Regions from separate parts of the Nitrogeniibacter aestuarii genome, predicted to be linked through region 1. Evidence: riboswitches for the same ligand, from Rfam matches in the RefSeq annotation. Region 1 holds a riboswitch; each other region holds the start of a gene.
The links. A riboswitch is a leader RNA that binds a small molecule or an ion and turns the genes downstream of it on or off. The one in region 1 is predicted to bind cobalamin.

Region 1 (3,741 bases):
CGCACGCGCTGATCGACCAGTGCGAAGATGCCCTCGTCGAACCCGAAGTGGGTGCCAAGGGCAATGCTCAGTTGCGGGTACTGGTGGCGAAGCCGCGCCACCTGGGCCTGGATGCGGTCCATCAGCACGCCGGTGAACAGGTACACCGGCAGCACGCACACCTGGGTCATGCCCAGCCGTACCTGACGCTGCACCACGGTTTCGAGCCGTGGCCAGGTGATGCTGGTGAAGGCCAGATCCACGAGTTCATGGTCGCTGTCCTCGAACATCCAGCGTGCCATCTTGGCCAGCTCCCCATTGGCCCCCGCGTCTGACGAGCCCCGACCGAGCAGGACCACGCCGGTGGTTTTGGGATCGGGATGATCGAGTTGTGCCATCTGGGCGGCCAGTTGGGCCTTGAGCACCGAGAGCACCGCCGGGCCCATGCCCAGATGCCGGGCGCACTCGAAGCGCACATGGGGGTGTCGCTTGCGCGCACGCGCGATGGCCGCGGGCAGCTCCATCTTCACGTGGCCGGCGGCATTGAGGATGAACGGCAGAACGATCACGCGCTGGACGCTGTCGGCCGCCCGGTCGAGCCCGTCATCGAGCAGGATATCGGCGTGCTCGATGAAGCAGATGACAATGCGCCAGTGCGGCTGGCGGGCACGCCATTGTTCGGCAAAGTGTTCGATCTGCGCATTGCCGGCGGGATTGCGCGACCCATGGCCCACGAGCAGGATGGTGGTGTCGTTGTTCATTGTTGAATCTCCCTCGTCCGCGCGCGGCGGAAACGATGGCTGAAATCGGGGTCGTAGAGCTTGCTGCGGGCGATGTCGGGCCAGTGCCGCGCCCCCAGCGCCGGGCTGGCAATGACCATGGCCTGATGGTCGATCCCCTCGGCGCGGCAGCGCTCGGCGATGTCGGCAAGGGTCCCGCGCACCACCGTCTCGCGGCCCGGCCAGCTGGCCTTGTGCACGACCACCATCGGTGCCTCTTCGGCCCAGCCGGCAGTGCGCAGATCGCGCTGGATCTGATCGAGCAGGGTGATGGACAGGAAGAGGCACAGCGTACAGTGATGGGCCGCCAGTTCGGCCAGGGATTCGCCCTCAGGCATGGGCGTGCGCCCGGCCACCCGGGTGAGAATCACCGTTTGCGTCACTTCGGGCAGGGTCAGCGTTTCACCGGCGGCGGCGGCCGAGGCCATCGCCGAGGAGACGCCGGGTACCACTGCCCAGGGAACGCCGGCCGCATCGAGCGGGCGGCTTATCTCGGTGAGAGCCCCGTACAGACCGGGGTCGCCGGTCTGCAGACGAACCACCGTTTCATGGCACGAGGCCGCGTCGATAAGCCAGGTGCAGATGGCGTCCAGCGTCATCCCTTTGGAATCGCGAATCTCGCAGCCATCGGGCGTCCAGCGGGTCGCCGCCCGGTCAACGAGCGAGCCGGCATAGAGTACTGCGCCAGCGCGCTCGAGCAACGAGCGTCCGCGCACGGTGATCAACTCGGGGTCGCCCGGCCCGGCCCCCACAAACCAGACCGTCCCGCTCATGAGCGCCGGGCCACGTCGAAGCACATGCGCACTGCCGGATGATCGGCATGGCGGCGCAGCAGATTGACGGTGATGTAGGTGACCAGCGGTTCGATGGCGACAATGGCGAGGTACGAGGCGGTGAAGCTCGCCCATGCGCCCAGCGGGACAGCCACCTCGGCCATGGACAGCCAGAAGCCGACCATCAGGGTGACCCCGGCGTAGTAGGTAGCGTCGAGCTTGAGGATGGTGCGCACGTCGAGGCGGGCGAGGGCGCTGCCGAAGAGGCGATGGACGACCATCAGCGGCACGACGAGCGACAAGGTGTTGACCCCCAGATGCACCAGATCCGCGGGTTCGAAGAGCAGGCCCTGGGCCAGCAGGCCGAACCCGAAGCCCAGTGCAGTGGGTGCAAACCCCAGCGTGAGATAGATGGGTATGGCGCCGACGAAATGCAGCTCCGACGCGCCCACGGGTAAATGAAAGGCCTGCATGAAGAGGGTGAAGAAGCAGGTTGCCAGCAGGGTGCGTAGCAGCAGCGCAGGGCGCAGCAAGGCGTTGCGCAGGGGAAGGGCGAGAACGCCGGCGGCCACGACGGATGCAACGACGGTTTTGGTGTGGGCGAGCATGCCCGGTTCGATGTGCATGATGAGTCCTTGAGTGGATGAAACGACGCGGACCGGGCGCGTTCAGCGACCGGTCCGTGGGGAAAGGCAGGGGCGTGCGCACGCCGCGACGGGCCTGATCGCAGGAGGCGATGGGCGACGACGATGTGAGGCGTTCGTGAGAACGAGGGAAAAGCGTTGCAGGTCGCGAAAGGCGACCGGGCGGATTGACGGCATGGCGTACTCCGCGTGCTCACCCGCACGCACAGTTCAAAATCACGACATGCTTATGGAATACGGGCGGGCGGAAGCCGGAAAGGAGTGCCGGTCGCCTGCTCGCATTGCCCGCCGCAATGTCGCACCGATGCTGTCAGGCCGGTCTCCGGACTTGCGAGTGGAGCAGATGCTCGGGCTTCGCGCCTTCCCATGCCATGGGCACAGTGGCTTATCGCGAAGCTTTCACTCGCTTACCGTTGCGGGGGCAGTGTCGGACTTTCACCGACTTCCCGTTTCACTCGGCAGAACTTATGCCAAGCACCTGAAAGCGAGGCGCCATTATGCCAGTTGGCTGGAGAATGGCAAGCGGTGTCTTGTGTGCAACGCGTTCAGGCCATGCTCGGCAGGAAGGAGATATCCATGTGATGTTTGCGCGGGTCGTCGCGGTTGACAAGCACCGTGACCGTCTCGTGACCGGCCAGATATTCGCTGGGATCGAACCACAGGTTCTCGCTCAGGAAAATGTGAATCCGCTGGGTGGCGGGGTCTTTCCACTGGGCGCTGATCCTGAACGGATGACGGCCGTTAGCCTCCAGCGCCATGTTGCGTTCGACTTGCTAGAAACGTGCCTTCACCGCGACCCCGTGCTTTTCCAGCCACGCCTTGCGATTGTTCCGGAGCAGGCCGTAAACGATCATGCCGCCGCCGATGAGGAAGAATACAGCACCGAGAATGCCGGTGATGAGTGCGCCTCCCCACAGGGTCATGAATCCGCTGATTCGCGCATCTACCGGGCGATCCGCCGGGTAGATGACGTCGACCTCCTCGCCGACCTCGTAGGCAGGCGGGTTGGCACTGGTGCTGGAGGTGAACTCGACCACGCGCTCCTCGGGTGTTTCGAATCTCACCCGTGGGGCATAGGTGCCTTCGCCCGACCGCAGCAGATCGATCACCGTGCCGGTGCCGTGTTCGCCCTCACTGACAAAGATGCGCGTGTCCTGATACAGGTACGCGCTGAGCGCCAGCACCAGAGCGCCGACCAGAGTGAATACGAATTTGACGATCTTGATGACTTGCATCTTTCCGGCTCCGTGAAGGGTGGCTGTAACAGGGGTCGAATTATGCCATTGTCCTTATATGTTGCTGCGATGGCGACACGCCTGGTCACAATCGGCGGCGAGACGCGACGCGGGCGATGCATTGATTTGTGCCGCGCCCTGGCAGACGGAAGCTCATCCGCCAACCTGCTCGGGATCGGACGAAGCCGCACTTTCTCAGGGGCGTCCGGGCGCATATAGAGGGCGCCATGCTCGTGCCCACCCCGAATCGACCGAGCATTCCGACAACCTCTGACGGGCTTTTCCTACAGCCAGGCAGGGCGCCTCTTGTCATCATGTTTGTGAACCAATC
Region 2 (3,741 bases), 400 kb from region 1:
GATCTTGCTGGCCATGCCGGCGCAACCAAAGGCTTCGTAGCGGTCGATACACACCCGCTTGGCCGCTTCACGGGCCGGCTTGTTGAATTCGCGCGGGTCGAACTTGGAGGGGTTCTCGGCGAAGAACTTGCGCACGGCGCCGGTCATGGCCAGGCGGATATCCGTGTCGATGTTGATCTTGCGCACGCCGTACTTGATGCCCTGGACGATTTCCTCGACCGGCACGCCGTAGGTTTCCTTCATGTCGCCACCGTATTGGCGGATGATTTCGAGCAGATCCTGGGGCACGCTGGAGGAGCCGTGCATCACCAGGTGGGTGTTGGGGATGCGCTCGTGAATGGCCTTGATGCGCTCGATGGCGAGGATGTCGCCCGTGGGCTTGCGGGTGAACTTGTAGGCGCCGTGGCTGGTGCCGATGGCGATGGCCAGGGCGTCGCAGTCGGTCTGCTTGACGAAGTCGGCGGCCTGATCCGGGTCGGTGAGCAGGGCGCTGTGATCGAGTACGCCTTCGGCACCGATACCGTCTTCTTCGCCAGCCATGCCGGTTTCGAGCGAGCCCAGGCAGCCCAGTTCGGCTTCGACCGTCACGCCAATGCTGTGGGCCATCTCGACAACCTTGCGGCTCACATCGACGTTGTATTCGTAGGAGGATGGTGTCTTGCCGTCTTCCATGAGCGAGCCGTCCATCATCACCGAGGAGAAGCCGGAGCGCATGGCGGCCATGCACACCGCAGGCGACTGGCCGTGGTCCTGGTGCATTACCACCGGAATATTGGGGTAGGACTCGACCGCTGCATCGATCAGATGACGCAGGAAGGCTTCGCCGGCGTATTTGCGCGCACCGGCAGAGGCCTGCATGATCACCGGGCTGTCGGTTTCGGCGGCCGCTTCCATGATGGCCTGAACCTGCTCCAGGTTATTCACGTTGAAGGCGGGCAGGCCATAGCTGTTTTCGGCAGCATGGTCGAGCAGCTGGCGCATGGATACGAGCGGCATGACAGTCTCTCCAGATGATCTGTTGGGTTGTTCGTTGGGGTTGCGGTCGCAGTGCCGCAATGCAATCTTGGGATTTTAACGCGCTTGCATGAAAGTTGTGGTGCGACGCATCACAATGGAGGGCAACCATTTGTTGCCAGCGCCTGCGCAGCCCGCACCTCGGCGCGCAAGGCGTCGTCGCTGTCCTCACCCCCCCACTGGTCGAAGTGGATGAGATCCTCCAGGGGCAGTCGCTGTCGCCAGCCGGCTTTCTCCAGTTCGGGCTGGTCGAGAAAGTGGCTCACATGGCCGATGCACAGATAGGCGACCGGCATGATGCGCTCGGGCAGCTTGAGGATGTCGCGAATGGCGGCCTTGTGAAAGATGCTCACCCAGCCCACCCCCAATCCCTCGGCGCGGGCGGCCAGCCACAGGTTCTGCACGGCACACACGGTGCTGTAGAGGTCCATGGCTTTTTGATGGGTGCGGCCGAGAACGACCGGCCCGGCACGATCACGATCGCAGGTGATGCACAGATTGACCGGCGCCTCGAGAATGCCTTCGAGCCGCAGCGTTTTGTAGGCCTCGCGCTGAGCGCCTTCGAACATATCGGCAGCTTCGTGATTTGCCGTCAGGAAAGCGTCATGCACCTGCTGCTTGATGGCGTCGCGTCTGACCAGCACAAAGCTCCAGGGCTGCATGAAGCCCACCGAGGGCGCAAAATGCGCTGCGGTGAGAATGCGGGCGAGCAGGGCGTCGTCCACCGGGTCGGGGACGAACTGGCTGCGCACGTCGCGACGCGACAGCATGTTGCGATAGATGATGGCGCGTTCGGTCGCATCGAGTGCGGGCGCGCGAGGGCTGGACGCTTGCATGATTCCCCTTGATCAAGCGTGTGGGAAACAGCCGGGCCTTGCTGTTTCAGGTGCCTTCCGGCCGGTCTTCTGACTCGGGTTCATCCACCGGCGACGCCTTCCCTTGCGGTGGCATCGTGGTCGCCGGCGTCCCCCTCACAGCGTTGGGCACGTTGCGGAATCGGGCTCAGCCCTGCACCGCATTCCCGATTCTCCCGCCATGGCGGGCACCGGAAGGTCGATTAACGATTCGGGGCGCAGTCTAGCAAAACTGCAGCCCTCGGGTGGTATGCGTTCAGTCAGCGACGCCCGGTGCCGGGTGGTCGCCCACGCGCACGATCTTGAGCGTGTTGGTGCCGCCGCTCGAGCCGATGGGTTCGCCAATGGTCAGCACGATCAGGTCGCCATACTCCACCGCCCCCTGGTCGAGCAGGATCTGCTCGGCCTCCCAGAGCAGCACGTCGCGATCCTGATGGGTCTGCGACATGAGCAGCGGATAGACCTCCCGGTACAGCGTCATCTGGTTGCGGGCCGCTTTCTCCGGGGTGAGCGCGTAGATGGGCACGCCGGAATTGAGCCGGCTCATCCACAGCGCGGTGGAGCCGGTCTGGGTGAGCGATGCAATGGCCTTGACCTTGAGGTGGTACGCCGTCCAGATGGCCGCCATGGCAATTGACTGGTCGATGCGCGTGAAGGTGCGGGCGAGGAAGTCGCGCTCAAGCGTCACTTCGTTGGATTTCTCAGCCTCGAGGCACACCCGCGACATGGCCTCGATGGTCTCGACCGGGTAGTTGCCGGCGGCGGTTTCGGCGGAGAGCATGACCGCGTCGGTGCCGTCGAGCACGGCGTTGGCGACGTCGGAGACTTCGGCGCGCGTGGGCACCGGGCTGGTGATCATCGATTCCATCATCTGGGTGGCGGTGATGGTCAGCTTGTTCCGGTCGCGTGCGGCGCGCAGCATTTTTTTCTGCAAGGCGGGCACGGCCGCATCGCCGACTTCGACGGCCAGATCGCCACGCGCCACCATGATGCCGTCAGAGGCGTCAAGAATCTCGTCGAGGTTGGCGCAGGCTTCGACGCGCTCGATCTTCGCGATCAGCAGGGCTTTCCCGCCGGCGGCACGCAGTAGCTGACGTGCCATGTACATGTCCGCCGCACTCTTGGGGAACGAGACAGCGACAAAGTCCACACCGATCTTGGCCGCGGTGCGGATGTCGTCCATGTCCTTGGCCGTGAGTGCCGGCGCCGACAGACCACCGCCCTGGCGGTTGATCCCCTTGTTGTTGGACAGCAGACCGCCCACCTTGACCCGGCAATGGATGGCCGAGCCCAGCACCTTTTCGACACGCAGCTTGATGCGCCCGTCGTCGAGCAGCAGGATGTCACCGGGGCCCACATCGTTCGGCAGGTCGGGGTAGTCCAGACCGACGGTCTGGTTGTTGCCTTCCTTGCAACTGGCGTCGAGGACGAAATCTGCGCCTTCCTTGAGGGTGATCTTGCCCTCGGCAAATTTGCCGACGCGGATCTTGGGCCCTTGCAGGTCGGCCAGAATGCCGACCGGGCGACCGGCGCGTGCGCTGGCCTCGCGAATGGCTTCGGCGCGTGCGATGTGGTCTTCGGCCGTGCCGTGGGAAAAATTCATGCGGACCACATCGACGCCGGCATGAACCATCCGTTCAAGGACGGGCAGTTCAGACGAACTCGGGCCGAGGGTGGCAACGATCTTGGTGTGGCGAGCCATCAGGACTCCTCTCGATTTATTGTGATTTCTCTGGCTGCTCGCATTCTAGCGCGATGATGTGTCAGTGATGCGCACGCCGAGCGTCATTGCGACTGAGCGTCCTTGGGTATTGCGGAATTCGTCACCTGCGTGCGCCACAGGTTGCTGCCACTGCGCTTGGCTTCATACATG
Region 3 (3,741 bases), 1.2 Mb from region 1:
AGGGTCTCGAACCAGCGGCGGTAGGTGGGCGTGTCGAGCGAGGCCACATGCGGGGCCATCCCGGCCAGGGCATCGGCGTCTTCCGGCAGGTTGACACCCTGGGCCTGCAGCCGGTCGAGCAGCGCCTTGCCGTCGGCCGGCAACGTGCCCGTGGTGTAGCCCGCGGCCTTGAGCGCGCGCAGCATGTCCAGCAGGCTTTCGGGTACGTTCAGGTTGTCGGCGCCGATGTTGTGGCGGCCCGGTGGGTGGTTGTAATAGACGATGGCCACCCGCTTGTCGGCGTTGGGGCGGGTCTGCAGTATCATCCAGCGTTCGAGTCGGCGGGCCTGGCGTTCGACTTCGCCATCGATCACATGACTCATCGCCACGCTCGCACCCGTGCGCTCATCGAGCCGCTCGGGTTCGGAGACCGCCAGCACCTGTGGCTGGCTGATGCCCTGCAACTCGGGCATGGCCAGGCGGTAGTGCACCTTTTCGGCGGGCACGCCTTCGTTCGACAGACGCCATTCGGCCTCGGTGAGTTCGCGTTGGCGCAGGGCCTTGAGCACGGGCACGTCCAGTTGCGTCAGCAAGGCGGTGACGTCTTCGCGATGCTCGCCGCCACCGATCACGAAATCCTGCACGGCGACGACAGCCATCGCGCTTTTTGCCGTCGCCCTGAAGCGCGTCATGGTGTGAATGGCCTCCAGGCTCGGTTCGCCCCAGGCCGCCAGCACCGAAATGCATTGCCACGGCCGGCCGTCGCACAGGCGCTCGTGCAGCGCCCATTCGCCGGACAGATCGCCGGTGTCGTGATCGAGCAGCCACAGGGTGGGGCGTGCCGGGTCGGCCTGCCCGAGCAGTTCAGGCGCGCTCAGCCAGCGCGGGCCGTGATCGCCGTGGAGTGCATAGCGCACCGGCGGCACCGGTCTCACCGGTGCCTGTCGCTCGCCGCCGCTGGAGATCATGTTGAGCAAGCTGGCCGCATTGTCGGCAGATCGGTTGATCCAGTAGGCCCGGGCCTGCAGCCAGTGCGCGTACTGCGGGTACTGCGTCCTGGCGGCGGCGAGTGCTTCTGGCGAGAACAGCGCCATCTTTTCGTCGACAACCTGTGCCGGTAGCCCGCTTGCAAAGATGTTGCCGTAGCGGTCGTGCTGCAAGGGGAGCAGGCGACGGTCGCTGTGCAACACGAAGCGCAACTGGTCCTTCCGGTACTTGAGCGCGAGCAGTCGTTCGACGGACTCGCCAAACACCGCCAGCATCAGCACGGCATCGTGCCTGGCGACAAGCGCCTGAAGCTGTGCGTCGTCCATGCGGGCCAGTTGCGAGAGCGAGCGCACCTGAACGCCTTGGGCGGGGCGCGCGTCGAGCAACTGGTGTGCGCCGGCGACCACCGTGGCGGCCGAGCGGTCTGAGACGATGGCCAGTACGCCAAGATCGTCCGCGTGGGCCCGTGGCGCCAAGGAAAGCAGACACAGCGCCAGACACAGGCACTGCCAGAGGACGCCACACGAGCGCAACATCGAAGACATGAGAGACCATCCCGCCCGCGCGCACCCGCCCGGACATCATTGGGTTTTCGATGAAAGCCGCCGGGAAAGGGGATGGCACGATCGTGTCCACGGCGCCCCGCCTGGATGACTTTCTCCTGGGTCTCAGGCCGGTCTCCGGACTCACAGATCGTCGAATAGCCGGTGAAACACCGGTTCGACCGCCACCTTCGCCTTCCCACGTTTGAACGCAGTGGCTGCCGGGCCGGGGAGGCCGGGCGGAAGGGGCTGAATCTGCCTACCGTTGCGGGGGCAGTACGGGCATTGCTCGATGAGCGCACCCGTTTCCCGTTTCACTCGCACATGGCCGACACGCGCAAGCACCTGAAAACGCCGGCTAGCTTATCAAGCTGGCATGGGGAGTCAACGTCGGGCTCATGAGCGTGTGTTTGTGCGCGTGGGTGTCAACGCGTGTTCGCGCGGCGCATGGAGATGGATTCGCCGCCGATGCCCCAGTTGTCGGGGTCCACCTCGTCGATGACCACCATGGTGGTCGCGGGGTTCTTGTCCAGAACGCGCTGGAGCAGCTGGGTGACGCCGTCGATCAGTTCGGCTTTCTGTTCTGGCGTGGCGCCGTCGCGGGTGATCTTGATGTTGACGTAGGGCATGTGGATGACCTCCGGTGTGGACGAGTGGGGGTTAGCGATCGGTTTTGGCGCTCTGGGGGGCGTCGGGAGGCGGCGACCACCAGTAGGCACAGAAGGGGCTTGAACATTGACGGATCGGGCCGAAGCGCCCGCGCGCCACTTCCAGGGTCGTGGCGCCACATTCGGGGCAGGGGACGGGCTGCGCCGCCGGGATGGAAAACACGCGCGGGCGTGATGTGGTGTTGAGGCTCATGAGGGGCTCCTGCAGCAGAAAAAGGCCGGCGCCCGTAGGCAGTGAGCGCCGGCAACGGCGGTGACAATCGGGAATCAGGCGGCGATCCGGCCCTCGGCCATGGCAACGAATTCTTCGTTCACCAGCGTGCCGACGATGTGGTTCGTGTAGTTGGTCAGCACCTTGTTGGCGACGGCCAGGACGACATCGAAGACATGGGCGCGGGTGTAACCGGCGGCCATGAAGGTGCGGACCTCGGCCTCACTGACCCAGCCGCGCTCCTCGACCACTTTCTGGACGAAGTCGCGCAGGGCGTTCAGGCGTGCATCGGGCAGCGGCGTGAGGCCGACGATGGCATTGATGGTGGCTTCATCGACGCCGGCCATCTTGCCCATGCCGGTATGTGCGGTCTTGCAGTAGCCGCATCCATTGAGAACGCTGATGGTGAGCTGGACGATCTGCTGCTCCTGCGGGGTGAGGCTGCTCTTGTCGACCGCGCCGGCCAGGCTCAGCACGGCACCGAGTGCAGCAGGCGATTCGGCCAGGTAGGCCGCCAGATTGGGGATGAAGCCGTAGCGGGCTTTCACCTGCGCAAGAATGGCAGCGGATTCGGCGGGGGCGGTGGCTTCGGTGTGTTGAGTGAAAAGGCTCATGGGGTGCTCCAGTAGGTTGCATAGGGGGAAAAAGAAGCTCGGGAAGAAGCTTGTATTTGACCGGTCAGTCAACAAGCTAGCTTCAATTGACAGACCGGTCAACTGGCAATAGGCTTACACCCATGAAAACCCCACCGGAAAAGCCATGAGCGCCGCGCAAACACTGGATACCCGGGACCGACTGGTCCACACCGCCTCTGACCTGATCTGGGAGCGCAGCTTCCAGGCCACGGGCGTGGACGAAGTGTGTCAGCGTGCCGATGCCCGCAAGGGCAGCTTCTACTACTACTTCAAGTCGAAGACGGATCTGGCCGTGGCTGCCATCGAGTCATTCTGGGCCATGGCGCGAGCGCGTTTATTTGACGGCGTATTCGGCCAGGAAGGCAGCGGCCTGGTGCAACTGGAGGCCTTTGTTGACGGCATGATCGGCTTCCAGCGAGAGGTGGCCGACGCCAAGGGCGGCGTGCTGGGCTGCCCCTTCGGCAACCTGGGGCAGGAGATGGCGCGGCAGGACGAACACATCCGCACCACGCTCGACGCCATCTTTGCCGAGCAGCGGGCTTATCTTGAACAGACGCTCGATCGGGCGGTCGCGCAGGGGGAAATCCCGGAGGGCGACAACGCACGTCGTGCCGAGAACATTCTGGCGCTCATGCAGGGCGCCATGCTCATGACCAAGGTGTCGAACGACCTGGGTGCGTTTGAGCGGGCGCGGGGGGCCGTGCTGGCGATTGCCCGGG

Region 2: linked by a shared signal. The riboswitch ahead of bluB (5,6-dimethylbenzimidazole synthase) and the one ahead of J0W34_RS08260 (energy-coupling factor ABC transporter permease) in region 1 are both predicted to bind cobalamin.
Region 3: linked by a shared signal. The riboswitch ahead of J0W34_RS13915 (cobaltochelatase subunit CobN) and the one ahead of J0W34_RS08260 (energy-coupling factor ABC transporter permease) in region 1 are both predicted to bind cobalamin.

Annotation. Positions count from the first base shown of each region.
Region 1 is NZ_CP071321.1:1,774,053-1,777,793, forward strand. It holds gene J0W34_RS08250 (sirohydrochlorin chelatase) at 1-740, opposite strand, end outside; gene cobM (precorrin-4 C(11)-methyltransferase) at 737-1,531, opposite strand; gene J0W34_RS08260 (energy-coupling factor ABC transporter permease) at 1,528-2,157, opposite strand; cobalamin riboswitch at 2,472-2,672, opposite strand; gene J0W34_RS08265 (hypothetical protein) at 2,721-2,933, opposite strand; gene J0W34_RS08270 (DUF3592 domain-containing protein) at 2,949-3,410, opposite strand.
Region 2 is NZ_CP071321.1:1,377,075-1,380,815, forward strand. It holds gene fba (class II fructose-bisphosphate aldolase) at 1-996, opposite strand, end outside; gene bluB (5,6-dimethylbenzimidazole synthase) at 1,107-1,850, opposite strand; cobalamin riboswitch at 1,893-2,079, opposite strand; gene pyk (pyruvate kinase) at 2,125-3,570, opposite strand; gene J0W34_RS06340 (diguanylate cyclase domain-containing protein) at 3,654-3,741, opposite strand, start outside.
Region 3 is NZ_CP071321.1:2,988,464-2,992,204, reverse strand. It holds gene J0W34_RS13915 (cobaltochelatase subunit CobN) at 1-1,511, opposite strand, end outside; cobalamin riboswitch at 1,621-1,872, opposite strand; gene J0W34_RS13910 (tautomerase family protein) at 1,934-2,137, opposite strand; gene J0W34_RS13905 (hypothetical protein) at 2,169-2,369, opposite strand; gene J0W34_RS13900 (carboxymuconolactone decarboxylase family protein) at 2,444-3,001, opposite strand; gene J0W34_RS13895 (TetR/AcrR family transcriptional regulator) at 3,147-3,741, shown strand, end outside.